3 regions of the Paenibacillus suaedae genome follow, and region 2 is predicted to be linked to each of the others. Evidence: riboswitches for the same ligand, from Rfam matches in the RefSeq annotation. Region 2 holds a riboswitch; each other region holds the start of a gene.
What was found. A riboswitch is a leader RNA that binds a small molecule or an ion and turns the genes downstream of it on or off. The one in region 2 is predicted to bind cyclic di-AMP.
Positions count from the first base shown of each region.

Region 1: it holds a riboswitch for cyclic di-AMP, as region 2 does, so the genes downstream of both, RQP50_RS28680 (3D domain-containing protein) here and RQP50_RS14265 (3D domain-containing protein) in region 2, are expected to answer to the same signal.
Region 3: it holds a riboswitch for cyclic di-AMP, as region 2 does, so the genes downstream of both, kdpF (K(+)-transporting ATPase subunit F) here and RQP50_RS14265 (3D domain-containing protein) in region 2, are expected to answer to the same signal.

Region 1 covers NZ_JAVYAA010000013.1:6,707-14,776, reverse strand. The annotation lists gene rsmA (16S rRNA (adenine(1518)-N(6)/adenine(1519)-N(6))-dimethyltransferase RsmA) at 1-684, opposite strand, end outside; gene rnmV (ribonuclease M5) at 690-1,256, opposite strand; gene RQP50_RS28680 (3D domain-containing protein) at 1,423-2,550, opposite strand; cyclic di-AMP (ydaO/yuaA leader) riboswitch at 2,869-3,072, opposite strand; gene RQP50_RS28675 (TatD family hydrolase) at 3,266-4,033, opposite strand; gene RQP50_RS28670 (HD domain-containing protein) at 4,069-5,352, opposite strand; gene RQP50_RS28665 (AbrB/MazE/SpoVT family DNA-binding domain-containing protein) at 5,660-5,914, shown strand; gene rsmI (16S rRNA (cytidine(1402)-2'-O)-methyltransferase) at 6,091-6,984, opposite strand; gene RQP50_RS28655 (tRNA1(Val) (adenine(37)-N6)-methyltransferase) at 6,986-7,759, opposite strand; gene yabA (DNA replication initiation control protein YabA) at 7,924-8,070, opposite strand, start outside.
Region 2 covers NZ_JAVYAA010000003.1:188,579-196,648, forward strand. The annotation lists gene RQP50_RS14245 (HAMP domain-containing sensor histidine kinase) at 1-134, shown strand, start outside; gene RQP50_RS14250 (transporter substrate-binding domain-containing protein) at 319-1,104, shown strand; gene RQP50_RS14255 (amino acid ABC transporter permease) at 1,257-1,913, shown strand; gene RQP50_RS14260 (amino acid ABC transporter ATP-binding protein) at 1,906-2,628, shown strand; cyclic di-AMP (ydaO/yuaA leader) riboswitch at 2,888-3,056, shown strand; gene RQP50_RS14265 (3D domain-containing protein) at 3,066-3,776, shown strand; gene RQP50_RS14270 (polysaccharide deacetylase family protein) at 3,862-5,034, opposite strand; gene RQP50_RS14275 (dihydroorotate dehydrogenase electron transfer subunit) at 5,428-6,129, shown strand; gene RQP50_RS14280 (dihydroorotate dehydrogenase) at 6,110-7,045, shown strand; gene lpdD (prenylated flavin chaperone LpdD) at 7,091-7,438, shown strand; gene RQP50_RS14290 (PspA/IM30 family protein) at 7,729-8,070, shown strand, end outside.
Region 3 covers NZ_JAVYAA010000008.1:214,173-222,242, reverse strand. The annotation lists gene kdpB (potassium-transporting ATPase subunit KdpB) at 1-1,686, opposite strand, end outside; gene kdpA (potassium-transporting ATPase subunit KdpA) at 1,781-3,460, opposite strand; gene kdpF (K(+)-transporting ATPase subunit F) at 3,515-3,592, opposite strand; cyclic di-AMP (ydaO/yuaA leader) riboswitch at 3,896-4,073, opposite strand; gene RQP50_RS25875 (hypothetical protein) at 4,088-4,495, opposite strand; cyclic di-AMP (ydaO/yuaA leader) riboswitch at 4,566-4,755, opposite strand; gene RQP50_RS25870 (hypothetical protein) at 5,132-5,524, shown strand; gene RQP50_RS25865 (hypothetical protein) at 5,718-6,017, opposite strand; gene RQP50_RS25860 (hypothetical protein) at 6,010-6,315, opposite strand; gene RQP50_RS25855 (restriction endonuclease subunit S) at 6,315-6,659, opposite strand; gene RQP50_RS25850 (hypothetical protein) at 6,683-6,970, opposite strand; gene RQP50_RS25845 (glycosyltransferase family 2 protein) at 7,018-8,070, opposite strand, start outside.

The sequences.
Region 1 (8,070 bases), on a different contig from region 2:
GAATAACAGCGACTCATCCTTCACCTGCACAGATGGAGTCTGTCTCACACGTAGACGGATTACTGCAGACTCTACATTTGGCTGCGGGATGAACACCGTATGCGGTACGGTGCATACAAGCTCCGGCTCTGCAAAATATTGAACAGCCACACTTAAGCTGCCGTAATCCTTGCCTCCTGGCTTCGCTGCCATTCGCTCTGCGACTTCCTTCTGAATCATGACGACGATGTTCTTGAGCGGCAGACGCTCCTCCAGAAGCTTCATCATAATCGGGGTCGTCACATAATACGGCAAGTTAGCCACAACACTTACCCGCTCGACATCTTGGAACTGTTCGCGGAACAATTCATGCAAATCCACCTTCAATACATCCCCATGTACAACATGGACATGTTCATAGGGCTCCAGCACTTCCCCTAATATCGGAAGCAAGCGCTGATCGATCTCGACTGCTGTTACACGACGAGCGCGCTTAGCGAGCTGCTCCGTAAGCGCACCGATCCCAGGCCCAATCTCCAGGGCACCTGTCACATCATCCAGCTCTGCAGCATCCACAATACGGCGCAAAATGTTCATATCAATTAGAAAGTTCTGTCCTAAGCTTTTCTTAAATGAAAACCCATGCTTGCGTATAATGTCTTTCGTGCGATTCGGTGTTGCAATATCTATTCTCGTCTGCGTCATTCCATCTATTCTCCTTCTGCACATTGTTCCTGCTCGAATTGGTTCAGCTTCCGCAAGGCGTTCTCAAATTCCTCTCGTCCGATCTGGAACACACCGCAGCGCTTGAGCATCTGCTTCGCGTTGCAGTATCCAATGCCCAATATTTCACCTAACTGCCGTCTGCGTTCTGCAGAGCCTGCATGCGTCGTTAATCCCGCTTCGACGAGATCCGTCCACGTCAGCTCTGACGTCATGCTTGGCATCTCGGAGCGAACCTGCTCTAAGGCACGGCGAATCGCTTCTGGCTTTGCATTCTCCACACCAAGATCCCCTTTGGCTATCGCCTCATGTCTAGGCAGGAAAGCGTGTTTGCACCCAGGTACACGTTCTGCTATCGTCTTCCGAATTTTCTCCCCCGCATGATCTGGATCCGTGAAAATAATAACCCCTCGGCGCTCTTGGGCCAATGCGATGCGTTTTATCGTTGTATCATTAATCGCCGATCCACCTGTCTCAATTGTATCCGCCTCAACGGCACGGTGAATGGCAACGGTATCATCTTTGCCTTCTACAACTATCACTTCGCGTATCAATATGCTTGCTCCTCTCACCACAAGGCTGCTTCCTAATTCCGCATCCTTCTCTTGCTCTCCATTCATAAATAAACAACAAAAGAAGAGGGTGTCCCCTCTTCTTAGCATGACATAAATCATTATTCATTACTATATCCTAATTACACATGGCTGCATACCTTGTGCGTTAGTTCGATTCCGGCTTGACTGGGCCAACCACGTATACGGTGTACCCCTTCTTGCGTCCGAATTTGCTGACCGCCTTCTTGCTGTCGAAGTATACATCGATAATTTTCCCCTTGACCGCGCCACCTGTATCTTCAGCACGTCTGAATCCAATCCCTTCGATATATACCCACCAGCCGAGCGGAATGACCTTCGGATCAACCGCGATAGTACGACCTTCTGATACTATTGCGCCAGATGCCGTCTTCGCACCAGCCGATCCCTCAGATTCCGTATACGCCGTCAGTTGAACGTTCTTCAGCACTTTTTTATAGTTAAAATCTTTGTCGCCACTGGAAACATTGTCAGAATCGTCTTCCTGCGCGTTCACTGACAGAACAGCAACTTCCGGTTCCTTCTTCGTTCCATAGGCTATCACTTGATTCACTTGTTTTGTATGAACGGATTTGTCGACCATCTGCGCATATACGAGCTTACCATCCTCGTACGTTTTCTGTACTTTCTGGACAACCAAGCCTTCTTTTCCATCTTGAACCGTCTTGGTCTTCCCCTTAAGGAGAGTAGCATCTGCCTGCTTCACCACTTGATAAGGAACCTTCACTTTACGCTCTTCCATCTTCTTGCTGACACGGACGATGCGAATATCCATGTTCTTCGAAATAGAGGCACGCTTAGAAGGGAATACCTTATCTTCAGGGTTCACTTGGATTTGCAGCGAACTCAGTGCATCATGCACCGACTTCTTCGTCGTAAATTGTGTTTCTTTCTTCCCATCCGCTGTAATTTGGATAGGCAAAGCGCGTTCAATAATAACTCGATCTCCATCAGCAATTTCTGCATCAAGCGGCTTCGATACTACATCGTATGCCCCAAGCGCTATCGCATGCTCATCCAAAACATTGCGAAGCGTATCTAGGCGAGTTTCGACTGAACGCTCTTGTCCATCAACGAGCACAGCCACTGTCTTCTTCGTTACATTATACCAAGTCAAGACTGCTATTAATGTGATCACGATTGCTACAGCTGCAATAACGGTGATAACACGCACATTTTCATGCTTCCATCGCAATGCGAGTGACATGCTGGATGATCGGGGTTCATGGGTTTCGTTGTTCACGATCTGTCCCATTTCTCGGTCCTCCTTACATAGTCCCGCCGTCGAGTGCTCTGCATGATTCCATCTGACGCGACTATTTCAAGAATGTTTACGAGAGACTTCACTTGCCATAAACGAGCATGTAATCGTTCAAGACAATGCCGAAATCTCCGTACCAACGTTTCAGTATTGGCTGCTCCCACCTCCTATTTCTTACACCCTATGACGTCTTTATTCTCATTATTCAAAAAAAAGAATGTTTGAGAGTAAACAAAAGAAGCCCTTCGTAAGAGGAGACTCTTTCGCGGCTTCCGTAATAGAAACCCAAACGTCAACAGTGTAGGACGCGAGGAACCCTCTCTCGGTACGCTGACGAGGTTAGCTGTCGGGTTCGGGCTTGAGAGTCGCCCTATCGGAACCAACCGGCTCATGGCTCGGTCGTCCCTAATTCACCCCAAGGAATTAATCCGTGTGATTGAACATGTACTCATGTCATGTCGTTCACACTCTGGTTCCCCCGCTCTCCACTTCATGGAGATTAAGCGATACTGAATTAGTTGGAACAATATTGAATTGTGTAATAACATCTGTGAGAAATCATATCGTGTTTGCAATCTTCTTGTAAAGACAGTAGCAATTCCGTTTTTCGCGAAAAATGGTTAAAAAAATGTAACTTAATCCGTTTTTCATTATGAAATCCACTTATTTTATGGCCGATGTCTTTTTTTCACTTGTTTTTGGCCCGTTTTCATGCGATGTCAAAACATGTCATTGCATTTTGAGTCGTCATTCTGCAAAATTCTTCAAATTCCATACCTTTCAGCTCTGCTGCAACCTCTGCAACAAGACGAACATATGCGGACTCATTGCGCTTGCCTCGGAACGGATGAGGAGTCAAATAGGGGGAATCCGTCTCCACAAGCAATCGATCATTCGGAACCTTAACAAGTACTTCTTTCGGCTGTTTTGCATTTTTGAAAGTAACAGGTCCTCCAAATGAAAGGTAGAAGCCCATATCCAGGCACATCTTCGCTGTTTCCCAGCTACCTGAGAAGGAGTGCATGATGCCCCCTACTTCGTGAGCCTTCTCCTCGCGCAAGATGCGGATTACATCTTCGTGCGCTTCACGATTATGAATAATGATCGGCATCTTCAATTCTCGCGCCAACCCAATTTGCTCGCGGAATACACGGTGCTGAACATCCTTCGGAGACGTATCCCAGTGATAGTCCAGTCCGATCTCGCCAATCGCCACAACCTTTTCATGCTCCGTTAGCTTGGCGATCCAGTCTATATCCTCCGGCTTCATCGTTATGGCATCTACCGGATGCCAGCCCACGGCTGCATAGATAAAATCATATTTCTCTGCCAACGCCATCGTCGTCGGGATCGTCTCTCGATTGAACCCGATGTTAACCATACGGGTCACCCCTTGTTCAACGGCCCGTGCGATAACCTGATCGCGATCCTCGTTAAAATTGCTGCTGTCTAAATGCGTATGTGTATCAAATAACACGTTTATGCGCTCCTTTTTCTTTCTTGTAAATCGATCTAATGATTGCGGCGTATAAACATACGCCTTGTATCTTCCGTAAGGTGATTCGAGACTTCCAGAAGCTTGTCCATTGGGAAATAGATATAGTGTTTTCCACGGCGAATGCCGCTAATGGAACGTACAATATCCGATTTCTTGGACAGCTCTACAATTTGCTGATCCCGCCCCCATAGCATAATATGTTGCTGTGAACGGGCATCTCCCTTTCGATATACATCATAGGGCTTATCGAAGGGAGAATCGAACATAAGTTCATAGTCCGGATCAAGCCCAATCTGCGACCACTCTGCCCGCAATCGTCCCTGTAAATCTTCATCCATCTGTTCAACTTCAATATATTTATATAGTTTACGCTCCATGAATCGTTGGCACAAGTCAACGAGACGCTCATCCTTCTCCCTTGTCCACTGCATAAATGCGGTCTGTACAAATGCCTCATCCATTTGGATATATTGTTCCGTCGTAATCGTTCCTTCAAATAAAGCATCTAGAGGAGAGAGGAAATATTGAAAAGTGTATCCACCCAAATATAATTCTTTGGCTCGTTTGAAAATCAGGCGAAGTAACATCTCCGAGCTTCGGGTTACCGGATGGAAGTAAACTTGCCAGTACATCTCATATCGAGCTAGCAAGTAATGCTCTACTGCGTGCATACCGCTCTCTTTGACTACAATCCGATCCTTAAGCGGTCGCAGCACCCTTAGAATACGATCAATATCGAATGTACCGTAATTAACACCGGTAAAGTATGCATCCCGCAGCAAATAGTCCATACGATCCGCATCAAGGGAGCCGGATACCAAATTCACGACAATCGGCCGCTCATATGTCCTGCGAATCACTGATGCCACCTTGGTTGGGAGCTGGGGGTCTACTTGTCTCAGCACGCGATTGATATCGGTATCTTCTATTATAATGCGGTATGTCCAATCTTCATGAAACATATCGAAGGCCTCTTCAATGGAATGAGAGAACGGTCCATGGCCCACATCATGAAGCAGTGCAGCACATAAGGCAACCAGCCTCTCTTCTTGCGGCCAGTCCTCGTATTGGTTTCGTTCAAATTGAGAAATAATCCGCCGAGTAATCTCGTATACGCCCAGAGAATGAGAAAAGCGGCTATGCTCTGCCCCATGGAATGTTAAATAGGAAGTTCCTAATTGGCGAATGCGGCGGAGCCGCTGGAATTCCCTTGTGTTAATCAAATCCCAAATTGTTCGATCTTGAACATGCACATAATTGTGAACCGGATCCTTGAACACTTTTTCCTCTAATAACATTGAAAATCACTCCTTTCGATTCGAACCTTTTCGACATAGTCTGCCTTATTGTCGAAAAGATTTGGTTTATTCTTGTTTCTGTTTATTTTTGCATAAAAAATACCATACGAGTGTAAAAGTGTACGCTACGTCGTTAAAAACAGCTTAATATAAGCTAAAAAAAACCTAAAATCCATAAATTAGCACGCCAAGTATACATTTTTTAGGTTGACTAATTTGGGAATGGTTGGTACGATAAGAATCAGCCAAAAAGAATTTTGTCGAAATATGACATTTCATGCTAAAGCAAAGAGGAGAGCGTTGAACTATGATGAAGTCCACTGGTATCGTCCGTAAAGTAGATGAACTAGGTCGTGTCGTCATTCCGATCGAGCTTCGCCGCACCCTTGGTATCGGTGAAAAGGATGCGCTAGAAATTTACGTTGACGGAGAGCGCATCATGCTTAAGAAATATGAGCCAGCATGCATCTTCTGCGGCAATGCAGAGAACGTTACATACTTTAAAGGAAAAATTGTTTGTCACGAATGTATATCAGAAATACCACAACCTGTGACAAAATAAAAAAAATAGGTTATAATAGCTCTAATCACATATGTTAATTCTAACCTTTTTATATCTTCCTTGATGCCTCCATGGTTTTGAACCCAACCATGGAGGTCTTTTTTTTGTTTTACAGCAAGGGTTTTCCCTCTATATTCTGCATGTTTCGCTTATGATCCATTGTATCCATTCTTGTTCTATAACAATGCCTGATAGATATCCCGTTTGGATACACCACGATCCTTGGCTGCCAGTTTCATTGCATCCTTGCGTGATACTCCCTGTTCACGTTCATAATGCGCAACATGCTCTTCTTCCGTCAGTTCCTGCCACCATGCTTGTCCCGCATCTTGAGAAGTTCCATTCTCATCAGCGCCCTCGACGACGATACAACATTCTCCTAATGGAGGATTCTCGCTTACAAAGTCAATGCATTCACCAACCGTACCCCGGATGAAGTGTTCGTAACGCTTCGTCAGTTCGCGGGCAATCGTAATCCGGCGGCTGTCTCCGTATGCGGAAGCAAGCCGATCGAGCGTCTTCGCAATACGATGTGGTGACTCATAGAATAACAGCGTTCCCGCTTCCATTCGGAGTGAGGCAAGCACAGCATCTGCATGCTTCTTCTCCCGCGGAAGGAAACCTACGAATGTGAAACGATTCGTTGGCAGGCCAGACGCAATTAAGGCAGATAAAGCCGCATTTGGTCCAGGAATCGGAATAACAGGAATGCCCGCTTCTACAGCCAGTTGAACAAGATCTGCACCCGGATCTGATATCGCGGGTAACCCGGCGTCGCTCACAAGGGCGATACGCTTGCCTTCTTCCATGATACGCACAAGTTCAGGTCCGCTTGCCTGCTTGTTATGCTCATGATAGCTGTACAGCGTCTTCCCTGTAATTTCGAAATGACTCAACAGCTTCCTTGTCTCACGTGTATCTTCCGCCGCAATAATATCAGCTTCCCGCAGTATGCGTACAGCCCGGAATGTCATATCTTCCAGATTTCCAATCGGCGTCCCTACAAGATATAATGCCCCTACATTTTCCTTGTTTTGTTGCTGGTAGCTATATTGTTCCGTCAATTGCATATTACCCATCCTTCAGCTGCGAGGCTTTCCCATAATAGATATCCATTAATTCCTCACGATATTCATTTCCATCATTATATACGATAAGCGGCGGCAATAGCCGTACATCCGGCTTGCCGTCTCGCGCGGCCTCAATCAGTACCATATTGGCCTCTACTTCCTCGCGTGGATGAACGAAGCGAATGCGCTTCGGCTCCAATCGATATGTCCGCATAAGCGCTATGATATCCGTTAATCGGGTAGGACGGTGAACCATGGCAAGCTTCCCGCCCGTTCGCAGCAGCTTAGCACTCGTGCGAATCACATCCTCCAATGTGCAGGCGACCTCACTGCGAGCTAGCGCATAATGCTCGTTCTCTTTCACATCACCCGCCGTCAACGGCATATAGGGAGGATTTACTGTAATCATTTCGTAAAAGGGACGCTCTGCATCTGGTGTAAATGCCTTCAAATCCCCTTCGATAATGCGTATTCGCTCTTCCAAGCCATTTAGCCGAACGCTGCGGCTGGCCATATCCGCAAGTCTTGGCTGTATTTCCAATCCATCGATTTGCGCATTAGTCCGTGTGGACAGCAGCAGTGGGATTACCCCATTGCCTGTACACAGATCCATAATCCGGCCACGCGTTGGCACGGAAGCGAATCGAGCCAGCAGGACAGCATCCATGGAGAAGCTGAACACCTCTGAGCTCTGTATGATTCGTAATTGATGAGTGAGCAAATCGTCGAGCCTCTCAGATGGATACAGCCCGATCACATCGTTTCTATTCTCCATAACGCCCCTGCCTTTATCATCTTCATTTAAGTACTACTTACACCTATATCTTTAACGTTTCATAAGGGACTTCCTCATCAGCTATGCTGTAAATTGCCCCTAATATGATGAAAAGCCGTAGGTGGGGAACCCTCTTATCGGTTCCCACTGACCTACGGCCGCGGTTATTTATTGAGGAAGGACAGACAGAACAAACAGTCACCTTCCGTCCGCAAATGTCCATAATACACGTTGCAAATGTGAAACCCTTCATGATACAGCCGCGCCAAATTATCATACCCTTCGCCAACCACGTTCTCTTTGGAATCTCC
Region 2 (8,070 bases):
GGACAGGACTAGGCTTGTCCATCTGCTACAGTATCGTTGAGCGCCATGAAGGAGACCTTATCATTGAATCAGTGCCAGGTCGCACAGTTATCACAATTAGTCTCCCGCTATTCCGCAAGAAGCAAGAAGGATAGTTTGGATGTTGCCATAATTGACCAATGTATTATAAAATGGAAGAGTTATGCGCTAATATTCTACTTTTAAATCCAATTCCTAAGAAATAATGGTTGTATAACTATGCATCTGCGTGTATAATGATGTTACCTCACTAAGAGCGAGCGGGGAATATTACACATATACAGAGCGGGGTTGGAGCAAATGAAATCATTAAAAATTGTTGCAGCATGCACACTCATTCTATCATTATTAGTTGGTTGCGGTGCGAAGGAAGACCGTCTAGCAACTGTACAAGAGAATAAAAAGCTGGTACTCGGCACGAGTGCTGACTATCCACCATTTGAATTCCGTAAAACAATCGACGGCAAGGATCAAATTGTCGGTTTCGATATTGAGATAGCGAAGGAAATTGCGAAGGATTTGGGCGCTGAATTAGAGATTAAGGATACATCACTGTCGTCATTGCCTGAGGAACTGAAGACAGGCAAGATTGACATCGCAATCGCGGGACTAGATCCAACGCCTGAGCGGGAGAATGCAATGGAATTCTCTACACCTTATTACTTGGCGGAAGCAGGGGTTATTGTACGTGCTGCAGACAAGGATAAGTATAAGTCACCTGAAGATTTGAAGGGCATGAAGATCGGCGTACAGCTTGGCTCAACCTTCGAGGATGTCGTTCAGCAAATCCCTGATGCGAAGAAGGAAATGCTGGATAAGGTGAACGACCTCGTTCTTGCACTGGAGTCGAATCGTTTAGAGGCTGTCGTTGTGGAGAAGCCTGTGGCAGCGGCATTTGCTGCGAATCGCAAGGAAGTCGCTGTCGCGCCGGTGGAATTGAAGCCAGTAAGTGAAGGATATGTAATTGGAGTACGCAAGGGCAGTGTGAAACTGCGTGATGAAGTGAATAAGACGCTTGAACGCTTGAAGCAGCAGGGCAAGCTGGATGAATTCATTACACAAGCGGTACAACTGGCGGAACAATAAGATCAGATGGATTGCATCTATATGCGGTCTATACGGATCTCGATGTGATATGTTCGCTCCTCGTGGGAATTCAACCAGTGAGGAGCTTTTTCTCTTTATATAGAAGAAATGCAGATTAACAGTCGTGATAGATAGGGAAGGGGAAGTTTGTCATGTTCGATTGGTTCGACATGTTATGGACGTATAAATTAGGATTTGTATCCGGTGCTGGCATAACCGTACTGCTATCCGCGATATCCGTTCTGTTCGGATTACTATTGGGAGTGGCCATTGTCTTGATGCGGATGTCTAAAATAAAGCCGCTTAAATGGTTTGCTGTCACCTATATCGAGGTGTTCCGTGGAACACCGCTGCTTGTACAATTATTCATTATTCATTATGGACTTGCAGAGTATGGCGTAGAATTCAGTGCACTAACATCTGGAGCGATTGCTCTATCCTTAAATAGTGGTGCGTATTTGGCTGAAATCTTTCGTGCCGGCATACAATCGATCGACCACGGTCAATTGGAAGCAGCTCGTTCTCTCGGAATGTCAAAACCAATGGGGATGCGCTTGATCGTACTTCCACAAGCGTTCCGCAATGTTATTCCGGCGATCGGCAACGAATTTATTACGATTATTAAGGAGACTTCAATTGTCAGCACCATCGGGATTGCAGACTTGATGTTTGAGACAAATATCGTTCGTGCCAAAATTTATTCAGCGATGGGACCACTGATTGGAGCAGCGTGTATCTATCTCATTCTAACCTTCACTTTATCGAAAGTGGTGGCACGTTTGGAAAGGAAGTTGAGCGAGCATGATTAAAATTCAAAATTTGCATAAATCGTATGATAAATTGGAGATTTTAAAAGGGGTAAATGTCTCTATTGATCGTGGTGAAGTGGTTGTAGTCATAGGCCCTAGCGGATCCGGAAAGAGTACTCTCCTTCGTTGCATTAATTTGCTGGAAACTCCGACACAAGGGGATATCCGCTTCGAGGATCAGTGCATCACTGACAAGTCGCACAACATTAACAAAACACGTGAAAAAATGGGGATGGTATTCCAATCGTTCAACCTATTTCCCCATATGACCGTGCTGCAAAATATTACCCTTGCTCCAATAAAGGTGAAACATGTGCCAGAGGCTGAAGCAAATAAACTAGCAATGGAGCTGCTTGGCAAGGTTGGATTGGCGGATAAGGCCAAGGCATTCCCTAGACAATTGTCCGGTGGACAGAAGCAGCGTATCGCGATTGCGCGAGCACTTGCTATGCAGCCGCATGTGATGCTGTTCGATGAGCCGACATCAGCGCTTGATCCAGAGATGGTCGGCGAAGTGCTTGAGGTCATGAAATCACTCGCCGGAGAAGGAATGACGATGGTAATCGTAACTCATGAGATGAACTTCGCACGTGAAGTGGGCGATCGTATTTTGTTTATGGATGGCGGCAATATTGTGGAGGAAGGTTCTCCAGACCAATTATTTAACCATCCTAAGCATGCTAGAACGCAGGATTTTCTAAGCAGAGTATTGTAAAGAGGTATTGTAAATATATAGGTGTTCGAATAGGCATCCTTAGGGGGTGCCTATTGTTGTTTGCTTTATTATGTAAGCGTTTTCGTTTACAAATCTGAAATATGTGCTATGATAGAAACAGAAAGATTACAAAAATGTCATCTCTGATTACAAATTTGTTATGAAATAAAAAAAGTTTGAAGCTTCAATCCATTGGGGGGCGCGGGTTCCAGAGACTTACCATCATATTCCTGCGCACAGGTTACAAAATTGTGATATGATGCAATCCGAGCCGAAACGACACACCCGTACGGGGGACTATTGACCGGTGTTCGATATTACGAGAACACCTTGGGGTGAATCGCTTATTCCGCAACTTGGAATGGCGTAGGGGAACTCCTTGACCCGAATCCGACAACTAACCCCGCAGGCTAATGCACAGGAGGAAAACAAAACATATGCGTAAAAGAATTACACTAACGATTACAGCAGCTTTACTTGGACTTGCGTCCATTCTTCAAATTTTGCCGGCACAGGCTGAGCCCTATACGGTAAAAGAAGGAGAAACGTTCTATTCAATTGCTAAGAATTACAACATGAGTGTTGAATCCGTATTGTCGGCAAACCCGACAATTAATCCGAAAAATCTGTATGGTGGACTCTCCATCGAACTTCCAAGCCCTGTTGTTCAAAAGTCGGTTTTGGAAGGGATGCCAGTCAATAATGCTTTGGGTGTAGCAAAAAATGACGAACAGGCAGTCAAAACGGCTTCGAATAATCAGAAAGCAGCAGTACAACAAGCTGCTCCTAAAAATGTAGTTCAATTGTCCTCTGGACGTACAGCGACATACAAGAAAACGATAAGCATGCGTGCAACAGCTTATACCGCTCATCCGAGTGAAAACGGAAAATGGGGCGCAGTAGATGCTTTGGGTAATGCATTGAAACTAGGTACAGTTGCGGTCGATCCAAAAGTGATTCCGCTTGGTACGAAATTGTATATTACGGGATATGATTTCAAACACTTGCCGACAGGCGGTATGGTTGCTGTAGCTACGGATACAGGCGGTGCAATCAAGGGGAAAAAGGTTGACATATTTGTACCGGTAAGCAAGAAGACAGGCAACACATTCGGCGTGCAAGACGTTAAAGTATACGTGTTGAAATAATATCTACTATTATATATAGATGTAGATGAATACTTACAATAGCAATTGAACAACAAGCCTCGCCATTATGGCGGGGCTTGTTTGTTTATTCCTTCTTTTCCTTCTGATCTTGGAGCAGATCAGGCAGGGTGACGAATTCATATTTCCGCTCCCTTAACTGCTGAATAATCGATGGGAGTGCTTTCACGGTTCCATGCAGATACCCATTATGTGTGCTTCCGCTGGCATGCTGCAATACGATGGAACCTGGGCGTACCCCACGCATCACATTTTGCAAAATACGTGAAGCGGTTAATCCACGCCAATCGTTTGTATCTACATCCCAATTGACGACCATGTATCCATTATCTCCTGCCCAGCGCAATTGCTCTTCGTTGATTTCTCCATATGGCGGACGGAAGTATCGAGGCTTATATCCGGTAGACTGCTCGATAATGCGTTCAGTATCCTTCACCTGGTGTTCAAAAGCTGGAAGCGTCAGCTTTGTCAGCAACGGATGATTGTACGAATGATTACCGATCACATGCCCCTCGCGCACCATCCGCTCGACGAGTCCTGGATAAGCCTTGGCACGAGAGCCAACGAGAAAGAAAGTGGCTCGGATATTGTGCTCCTTCAATATATCCAATACAAGCGGCGTAATGCGGTTATCCGGTGCGTCATCGAAGGTGAGCGCAACTTGTCGTTCTCCATGACGCTGCTTCGCATTCAATTTAAAGATATGTGGGTACTTCAACCGCAGTTCCGCAATCGTGAGATGCTGTTTCTTCATCTTATGCATGCTGGAGCGGGATGATTGTGAAGCTTGCGCCGCAGATTGCGACGGGGTTGATTTCTGACACTTGTGCTGGCGTTCATTCGAAGAGGAAGAACGCTGTTTCTGCTGGCCAGATTCTGACTCTGCCTGCTGCGACTCCAGTCTCTTCTGACTTTTCTGGTTATCACGCTCTTTATGCTCAGCTGATATGGTGAATTTAGGCATCTCAAGATGATCCGATGAAGCTGCATTCTCTTGCTTCTCCTTAGCATGTGGGGAATGCATGTTCACAGAGTCTGCCTTGAAGATACGTGGTACTGGATGAGTGCGATCTTGTCTCCACAGACTGTCTGCTGATGAATGGATCGATTCCGACTGATTTGGCTTGCTTGGTGGAAGATTGGGTATGGGAGGCGTTGCTTCCTGCGAACGATGGAAGCAGCCAGTAATACAGAGCAAACAAAGGGATAGTACAGATAAGCAGATTCGACAATGTTGCATAGCGCCATTCCCCCATTCCATAAACAGTTCAATGTTCTTGTTATGTCCTTGGGGTGGTAGAAATATGCCCTTCCACTTACCTAGTACGGTAGGGAAATAATCTCATCGACTATAATTGTTAGGATGTTCACTTGTAACTTCTTGCTAATATTCTGAAAATTTGCGAAACCATTGTCACAATTCATACGCTAATGTGACATGGGTCACAGTGGGATGTCAACCAGAACATGCATAGTAGAAGTGTAAAGGTGAGAAAAGCTTATGCATAGGCCATATAGGCAGCAATCCATAAGGTTGTGAATGTGGGCTTTTCTTACGAGCAGGAATCTGCACATCTCAATAAACGTGAGAAGGATGCAGACTGTCCTTACTCGTGAAAAAAGGAGCATACTTGTGTATACGATTCTTTCCAACGAACGCATCTCTGAAGGCATTTACCTCATGACGGTGGAGGGTCAATTTCAAGCAAGCATGGGTCAATTCTTTATGCTGCGAGCCTGGAATACGGCACCTATTCTGTCTCGTCCAATTAGCATCTGCAATTTGGAGAAGGATAGCATCCAGTTTCTGTACAAGATTGCAGGAGAGGGTACGCGTTTAATTGCACAGCTACGTGATGGAGACCGTATCCAGCTAGAGGGGCCATTCGGCAATGGCTTCCCGCGAGTGGAGGGACGAACTGCACTTATCGGAGGCGGTATTGGCATTGCACCCTTATTATATACGGCGAAGCAGTTGGATAAACCGGATATCTATCTTGGCTTTCGAGGGCAGTCCTATTTAACGGAAGCATACGAACCTTACGCGAATGAGTTGGTTGTCCGTGTAAACGGCAACCTCCTAGATGACGTGGACTTAAGTAAATACGATAATGTGCTGGTGTGTGGTCCATTGGGAATGATGAAGGCAGTTGCCTTGCAAGCAGAAGGCTTGGATACGAAGGTGTATGTATCTTTTGAAAAACGTATGGCCTGCGGAATCGGGGCTTGTTATGTATGCTCAGTAAAGAATAAAAACGGCAACCGCAAAGTATGTGCGGATGGACCTGTATTTTTGGCGGAGGAGGTGGAATGGCATGCGGAACTTAGCTTGTAATGTAGCCGGCATTCCGTTCAACAATCCGATCGTGATGGCATCGGGAACGTTTGGCTTTGGGCAAGAATATGCCAAATTATATGATATTAACAAGCTGGGGGGCATCTCCTGCAAAGGACTCACCCTACATCCACGTCTAGGGAATAACGGAACCCGGGTGTGGGAGACACCAGGCGGCATGATGAATAGTGTTGGGCTTGAGAATCCTGGTATCGATGCATTTTTGGAAGAGGAAATGGAATTCTGGGAAACGATTGAGCCCGTGAAAATTGCCAATCTTGGCGGCAGTAATATAGAAGAATACGTCCTCGGGGCCTTGAAGATAACGAAGGATGCAGAAGAGCGGCGCAAAGCACGTGTTCGGGCTGTAGATATGATTGAGTTGAACATTTCATGCCCGAATGTGAAGGAAGGCGGTATTGCCTTTGGTGTGAAAACAGACGTTGCTCGTGAGGTCATTCGCGAAGTACGGCAAGTCACTTCACTGCCGCTTGCTGTGAAACTATCGCCGAATGCTGAGAATATTGTAGACATGGCCGTAATGTGTGAAGACGAGGGAGCGGATTGTGTCTCTTTAGTAAATACGTTCTCGGGAATGAAGATTGATATTTATCAGCGGCGCAGTGTTTTTTCCAATACGTACGCGGGCTTGTCTGGGCCAGCTATTAAGCCAATTGCGCTGCGCATGGTTCATCAGGTGTCCCAGCATGTATCCATCCCCGTCATGGGCATGGGCGGCATCGCCTCCGCTTCGGATATTATTGAATTTATTATGGCCGGGGCTGAGGTGGTTCAAGTAGGCACATACAACTTCATGAACTTGCGTGCTGGCGAAGAGTTGCTTGCTGGTCTTCTAAGCTTCATGGAAATGGAGAACATTCAAAGTCTGGATGAGATTCGCGGCATTATTAAGTAAGGCCTTCTGGACAAATGTATTTCATTAAAGGGGGGCTCTGAATACATGCAGGAGCAACGACCGGGTGCAGACATAACCATTCAATATCGCAAAATTGGGCGAGACTACCTGTTCATCATTGCCGGGGGAGACGAGCATATTGGGGCGGTATCTACCGCATATAGGGATCCGAGTACGGATGAGCACGAATGGGTTGTGCAGACGAATGGAGTTCCTGGGCATAAAGAATATGTACTGACAGAGCCAATGGCTAAGCAAGCGGCGAGTCAGCTTCAGGCTACGGTTACCGTATGTGCAGGGATACATTATGATAATCTAAGTTCGGCACATATTGATGCAGTTGTTGATCATGCGTGGTCACAATTTTTGCTTATGCTGTCCACCCTTGATTAAATCACAATGGTTAGAATACGGAGAAGAAGATTGGGCAATCCTGATCTTCTTCTTTTTTTATGGCTACCTACGAGTCATTATGTAAAGAAAGTATGAATGGAATGAAGATTTCTTTAAGCAGCGAGAGGAGTATACAATTTTCCACATTTCCGTATACAATAGAGATATGATTTTTTTGTTTTTTTGAAACAACTTCGGAACTGATTCGTATGAATGTGTAATGAAACATAATATTGAGCTGATGGGTATTTTGTTTCAATGGTTATGCACACAAAGGAGGAAACAATACAATGTCCGTATTTAAACGTTTGCGTGATTTAACGATGTCTAATATTTATGCCTTGATCGAGAAGGCGGAAGATCCAATTAAGATGACAGATCAATACTTACGTGACATGCAAGAGGATTTGGAAGAAGCAGAACGTGCAGTAGCCCAGCAGATCGCGATCGAGAAGCGTTTCAAGCAGTCCTATGAAGAGCAAGAAGCACTTGTGAACAAGCGTGCTGAGCAAGCAGCAATTGCAGTACAGGCTGACAATATTGAATTGGCACGCCGCGCTCTGGAAGAGAAGAAGGCAGCAGAAGCGAAAATGAACGAGTACAAAGCGAGCTATGATCAGAACAAAGCTTCA
Region 3 (8,070 bases), on a different contig from region 2:
GCCACGCGTCATGAGAAGCTGCTTGCCGATCGATACCACCTCAATGACCTTCGTCGGATCAGAATCGAGATCGACCATATTTGCCGCTTCCTTCGCTGCTGCCGTGCCGCTGTTCATCGCGATGCCGACATCCGCCTGTGCCAGTGCCGGAGCATCATTCGTACCGTCTCCAGTCATTGCTACCAGCTTCCCTGCCGCCTGCTCCTTGCGAATCAGAGCCAGCTTATCTTCTGGCTTGCTCTCTGCGATGAAGTCATCTACCCCCGCTTCCCGAGCAATGGTTGCTGCCGTCAGTGGATTATCCCCTGTACACATGACGGTGCGAATGCCCATGCGGCGAAGCTGTTCGAACCGTTCCCGCATGCCTGGCTTCACCGTATCCTTCAAGTAGATCAGCCCATAAATATCGCGTCCGACGGCCACAGCCAGCGGCGTTCCGCCAGCAGAAGCAATCGCATCTGAATTGGCATCCAAATCCTGCGGAACGGTACCTCCTTGGGCGATAACCCAGCGTTTCACCGCATCAACAGCCCCTTTGCGCACGCTGCGCCCATCCTTCAGGTCAACACCGCTCATGCGTGTTTCCGCTTTGAACGGGATGAATTCCCCTTGTATAGCAAGTTCTGCTTCATACTTAATTCCTGCCCTGGATACCCAATCCACGACAGAGCGACCTTCAGGTGTCTCATCATGATGAGAGGCAACAGCTGCCCACTGAGACAATGTGTTTACATTCGTTCCTTGCACCGGAATGAGTTCATGAGCCAAGCGATTCCCGAACGTAATGGTTCCCGTCTTATCTAGAATAATTGTATGAATATCCCCGCAGGCTTCAACCGCCTTACCTGACGTTGCAATGACATTGAACCGAGTTACGCGGTCCATACCTGCAATACCGATCGCGGACAGCAACCCCCCAATCGTAGTAGGAATCAAGCAGACCAGCAGGGCAATTAGCACCGCCGCATTCAATTCGACCTGCAAATAATGACTGAATACAGGCAAGGTCACAACGACAACCAAGAAGATAAGCGTCAAGCTGACAAGTACAGTATGAAGAGCAAGCTCATTCGGAGTCTTCTTGCGCTGCGCGCCTTCAACTAATGAAATCATTCGATCTAAGAACGATTCTCCCGGATCGCTTGTAATCCGAATACGAATCTCATCACTAATTACCTTCGTTCCAGCAGTTACCGAGCAGAAATCCCCGCCTGCTTCTTTCAATACTGGCGCAGACTCCCCAGTAATCGCTGATTCATCCACAGAGGCCAATCCGGAGATGACCTCGCCATCGCCAGGAATCGTCTCCCCTTCACGAACGACTACGACATCACCCTTACGGAGCTCGGATGAGGATACGCGAACCGTTCCACCTTCGGTTATCTTGTTCGCCCACAAATCCCGCTTCGCCTGCTTCAACGAATCCGCCTGTGCCTTGCCGCGACCTTCAGCGAGAGCCTCAGCAAAGTTCGCGAACCAAACCGTAATGAATAAGATGAAGCTGACCGCGCCGTTGAACCAACGTGGCATTGGCGAACCAAAGGCATCCGGCACGAACGTAAGCAGCAGTGTAATAACGAAGCCAACCTCGCAAATAAACATCATCGGGTTTTTAACCATCTGGCGCGGATCGAACTTCCGCAGCGCATCGATCGATGCTGCCCGCATTAAGCTGCCTTGGAACATGCTCCGTTCCTTGTCTTGATGTGTATGCGTACGCGCCGGTTCAAATGGCGCAGGTGTTTTCATCTGTTTTTCCGTCTTCATTTTCCGTTCCCCCTTATTTCCACAACGTCAGATGTTCTGCGACCGGACCGAGCACGACTACCGGGAAGAACGTCAGAGCACCCACAATAAGTACTGTGCCGACAAATACGATACCGAACAGCGCCGTATTCGTCTGGAACGTACCACTTGTGTTCGGAATTGGCTGCTTCTTCGCCATCGATCCTGCTACGGCAAGGAGCGTAACGAGCGATACGTAGCGCCCTAAGAACATGACAATACCTGTGGAAATGTTCCAAAACGGCGTTGCATCTCCCAACCCTTCAAACCCGGATCCATTGTTCGCCGCAGATGATGTAAACTCATATAATGCTTGCGACAATCCGTGGAATCCTGGATTGGACAGGGTGTCCGCCTGTGTAGCAACTGCAATTGCAGTCGGTACTAGAATCAATATCGGATGCACCAGCAAGGTAACCGCCAGCAGTTTCATCTCCTTACTTTCCAGCTTGCGGCCCAAAAATTCAGGTGTCCGTCCGACCATGAGACCGGATAGGAATACGGCGATCATGACGTACAGCAGCACGTTCATAAATCCAGCACCGACGCCGCCGAATACGGTATTCAGCATCATATTCGCCATCGGGATCAAGCCACCGAGTGGTGTCAGCGTGTCATGCATATTATTGACTCCGCCCGTCTCCGATGCAGTCGTAACGACCGAATACAGTGACGATTGCACAACGCCAATGCGCACTTCCTTCCCTTCCATGCTGCCTGTTCCACTTAATCCTGCTGTGTTCAGCACAGGATTGCCCATATGTTCGGCCGTAAGCGATGATCCGAGCATAATGAGGAACAAGATTGCCATGGAGACGAACAGCACTCGCCCTTCCTTCTTGTTGCCGACCATGCGGCTGTAGGCAAACGGCAGCCCCGTGCACAGCATCAACATGAGTAAAATATGAATTAAATTCGTCACACCGTTCGGATTCTCGTATGGATGTGCGGAGTTCGCTCCATAATGGCCACCGCCATTGTTGCCAAGCTCCTTAATCGACATCATCGAGCCTACGGGCCCAAGCGGAATGTGCTGCTCTGCTCCTTCAACAGTTACTGCACTTTCCATTGGACTTAAGGATTGCGGAACCCCATTCCAGATGAACAGTACACTGGCAACGATCGCAATTGGCAGGAAAATGCGCGTAATCGAACGCACAAGGTCTGCCAAGAAGTTGCCGAGCGGTTTGCCAGTCAACCCTCGTATAATGGCCATTACTGCCGCTAGCGCAGTAGCAGGTGACGTAAACATCAAGAAAATAATGCCCGTCATTTGTGACAGCGGAGACAGTCCACTTTCACCGCTATAGTGCTGCAAGTTCGTATTCGCCATGAAGCTGATCGCCGTATTGAATGCTACTCCCGGTTCCATGCCAGGAATGCCATTCGGATTGAGCGGCAATACCCCTTGAAGGCGGAATATTGCATACGTCACCACAATCATCAGCACGTTCGTGGCAACTGCCGTAAAGGCGTATGCCTTCCAGCTTTGCGATTGATCCTTAATGCCGAAACACTTAAATAAAATACGATCTATCGGACCAAATACAAGATCCAGCGGTCTTGGAGCTCCGCTATTATCAAACACCCCTGCCATATATATTCCGATCGGACGCGCTATCGCCAAGGCAAGCAATAAGGTAATTCCAATGGCGATCCATTCGATTGCACTCATTGTTCCGTTCCACCCTTCTCTAATGTACAAATATCAATAATCACTCTGCCCAAACTAAAATCGTTCCGGCTTGACTAAGGCATATAGCAAATAAATGAACAGTGCCGTAATTAAGGTGAATAACACGATCATCATGAGCGATCACCCCGTTCCTCCACTTCCGTCTTGCACCAATGGAGAATACCCAATACGCTTAGTCCAAGCAGTGCGAGAAGAATCATCATGACTGCATCAAACATAGTCCCTTCCTCCTCCTGAATAAGGTTCTCATCTCTCCAGGCAATGCTGCCGCGATCCCGCTCCTACCAAGACTTCCTGCTCAGTAGGAACGCGCAGGCAACACAAAAAGCCACACGGAAAGAGGGACCCTTTCCGTGTGGCCTATTTCGCGCATCGTCAAAAAAACGTGCGCGTAATGTTCCACGACGAAATAAAGGCTGCCTCCTTGGACGCTTACGAGGTTAGCTGACGGATTCGGGCGCGAAGAGTCGCCCTACCGGCCAGGAACGGATTCCTGTGCCGGATTCACCCCTTGCGCGAACTGCAGATGTACAGCTGGCGCACTAACGTTGGTTCCCCCGTTCCCATGAATGGGATTCAGCGGTGAGCATTGCCTATATGGATTAATTAGATGATATCTGATAGTAAAAATGAAACTTGATCCGATTGCGTATAAATGACGTAATTCGCGCCAAGCAATCGGTAGATCGACTGCGGATGATGACGTTTCGTCACGATTGTGATCGGATCCGTCGTCCATTGCCGGCATATTTGAAGCAGCCGGCAGGAAAGCGCAAAGCTCTGTTCAAACACATAGATTCGGCCAATCGGGACATGAGGGACGGCCCACGCCTTCGGCTCCGTCGTATTGATCCGGCATATGGAATGAACGCCAATACCTTCTAATCGCTTTGCCAATCGCCCATTATGGGCAATTCCCGCCACCGAATATCCTGCTCCTTTCAACTGACGTATGAATTCAATCCCCGTCTCACAGCCTGCGAACACTGTAATGACCCGGTCCGCATCGTACATATCCAGTTCCTCCTGTTCATCTGTCCGAAGCCCTACTTGCAAGAAAGAGGTGCGTCGCCATATGATCAGGCGCGCCTCTCCCGTACGCTTACGAGGTTAGCTGACGGATTCGGGCGCGAAGAGTCGCCCTACCAGCCAGGACAGTAATCCTGTGCCGGATTCACCCCATGCGAACGGTGGCTGCTGACTGTCCACTCAGCTCCATTCACTTGATTGGTTCCCCCGCTTCCGCTTCCTGCGGAATTCAGCGATTGAGACGCAACGGATAACGTTGTTGTTGCTGAACTGAATCTTACGCCTTTCCCCCTCCTGCTGTAAATGAAATGAAAACCATAATTTCTCCATTTCCGGGCAATTGTGATCAACTAATCCCATCTTATCTCTCATTACAGCATCATTACCTCGCAATTTCTCAACTTTGCTTATGCGGCGATGATTTCATGAGAAAAACAAAGAAATTTAAATAAATACCTGTATGTAAACGCTTTGTTTGACCATTTGTTTGGATTTCCTGGATTGGATTCTATTTACAATCTCTATTCCAAAAGGTAGGATACGCACAACAACTGAGACGCTGCTTGCAATCGATTTCGATCTGCACGGCAGATATTGCATCTCATCGAGAGGAGGCACGATATGCAAGACCTAGAACTTGCACAATTACTAAGTCACAAGCTATCTGAACACTGGGGAAAATGGAGCGAGCAGCATGGAGACAGAATCGTTCAACCAGAAGAGATGGACGTTCATCTTGCTTCCGACCTTGTTTATATTCGACTTCAACCGCGTGAACAGCTACTCGACAGTGCGGAACACAACTATAGCGGCAGCACTCGTCTACGAGCTCACAAGGCGATCTCCCAATGGGAAGTGCAGCAGCGTGGAATCATGTGGGATACGATCATTCCTCGTGCATGGGGAGCAAGCGTTATGCGCATGTGGCTCGATCTACCTCTGGTAGGCGGAACCACGCTTGACGTCATACAACTGGAGCCACATTCAAGCAGGAAGCTATGTCTCTCCCCTTGAAACCAATTTATAGAGAGCTGTAAACGAAAATCAAGTTTCTGACGATGCGCAGGCATACAACTGCGCATCGTTCTACCCCGTTTACCCAAACGTGATACTTGTTCAAGTTCCTTCTTGCCCGAATCCTATCACTCGATAGCTATTAAAAAACAGCCCTCCTCTTGCCCATGCAAGCGTCAGACTGTTCACTTCGTTATGCTTGATTGGCATAGGACAGTTGATGTGCATCTTCATATCCTTTCGCATACCCCACCCGATATCCATCTTGATATGCAGGATGCTGAATGCGATGATGAGTCGAATGTGTTGAGGCAAATTGCTTCGTTGTACGCCGACGATCGGGCTGCTTCACAACCTGAAGACGGCTTTGCGATTTCCGTTGCGGAACCTGCTTGCCCGCTTTCCTTACGCTTCCCGTTGATGCAGTGCCGCTAACCAACTTCTGCTGTCCTATTTGCCGCCGGGATCTCCGTGCTCGCTTCAGCTTATTCACTTGCAACTTCTCCCTCCTCCACTCTCATCTCCTCGAATTGACAATCCGGATGCAGCCATGGAGGCGCAGCTGTGCCTGTCTTGCGAATACGGGTCTGAAAACCTGTGACCATGCCGCATAGTGCAAGCTGATACATGGACAACAGACGAATATTGTCCTTGAGCAATTTCGTTGCAGCTTCTGAATGTGCTGTGAGGTCAGCCATTTGATTCAACATACGTGCCAATGCGGATTGGCTCTGCACAATAGCCTTGATCATTTCAATCTGCACCTGCTGCTCCTCGTGCGCTGCAGCCATTACATTTTGTCTCCTATTCCGAACTCTCCATTCAACATGCCCCCTCCGAGGCTATCCCCGTAACCCTCGGATTCCTCACGCCGGAGCAGTACCTTCATATTGTGGGACAGACTGACTTGCAGCTTCGTCAAACTCTCGATTACTTCAACCACTTGCGCATGCACGTCAAGAGGTTCGACAATCTGTTCCCGATGATTCGTGAACGAATGCTCTGTCATATGATTCAACGTCCAGTTGCGCATCTTCTCGGCCTCTACTGCTTTAGCTTCTAGGATCTTCGCTACATTGCCCTGCATCTTGGCCATAGCCTCCAGAATGCCGTGATAGGACTGTTCTCTATTCATGCAGATCCCCCCTTGCATGCGCATTATTCCTCTGCATCATCCGAAATCTCCTTCAACACATGCTGCAGCTGTTCCGCCATCGCTTCCTCTAGCTCCGCGATTCCGTTCAGATAAGCTACGATACTTTTCGTTAATGCCTGGGAGTATTCCTTATAATCGTTCTCCCCCCCGAATTGAGGGTCAACATCCGGCAGTGCATGCACGATTTGCGCCATGCGAACCGCTACATGCCGCTCTGCGTCAAGCACGCGCGCCATATGCCGCTGCGTATATGACATTTGACCAATCATGTCCGTGATGAAATGTTGCAATATTCTCCCCTCCCAAGCACAAGGCCTAGCTTCCATTCTTCAATTCCTCAAATGTGATAGGAATGAATGACCGGGTGCGCCATAATTGGCAACTGTTCCGTTAGGTCGCTTCTCTCTTGTTCCGTACGGATTGCTACCTTATCAGCGAATCCCCAGCGGTTCAGCGCATGATCACTAACAAGCTCTCTGCATGCTTCACCCTCACGACGATAATACTTTCCTAGTTCCGTTTTAAATACAGCACCGTCAGGAATCTTTCCCTCTGTTGCATGCTGTTTACTCCATTTCTGCGCAACCGCAGCAGCCTCAATTGGTACTCCTGTTGGCCAGCCTCGCAATTCAAGCTGACTTACCCTTACAATCGGGATACGCAACTCCCCTTGAACAGGACGTTTTGCCCCATTTTCAATCCAATAATTTGCATCGTTTAGTCCAGTAACTGCCACCTGAGACGGATAAAATGCCTGACATTGCCGGCCCGCAAGCATCCCATGCTGCGTACGAATACGCTGAAGCCAATCATAAGCATTGCCCCACTTCTCTTGAAAGAAAGCCGCATGCTTATCCTGACTAGATTGAGTGTGACCATCCTGCTCCTGCAGGCTTGCTTGGAACGAGCGATGGATAAATACGTCCCTCGATACGATAAGCTTGAGCCCTAGCAGCCGCATGCGCAAATGATAATCTTCATCTGCAAATCCGCTATTCTCAAATCGCTCATCAAAGTATCCATTCGCTTCAAATGTGCTGCGGCGCATAAGGCGGCACACATGGAACAAACGATCTGTGCTATGCCACCGACTTGCATCTGGGATATTATATTCAGCAGCAAAGTCATACATATCTTTGATATGTTCGTAAGGCACAGGTATCTGCTGTTCGCCGTCAACACGGTTCGACACTGATCCAACCATACCAAATTCTATGTTGCTGTGTAAGCAATTCAGCATACCGGACAACCAATTCGGCGTTACGAGCGTATCACTGTTCAATATGCATATCGTGCTGCCTTTGGACATCATCAATCCAGTATTGATTGCACTTGCCAGACCTCGATTGGTCTCATGGCTGTGATATCTAATCTGTCCGCTAAGCCTTTG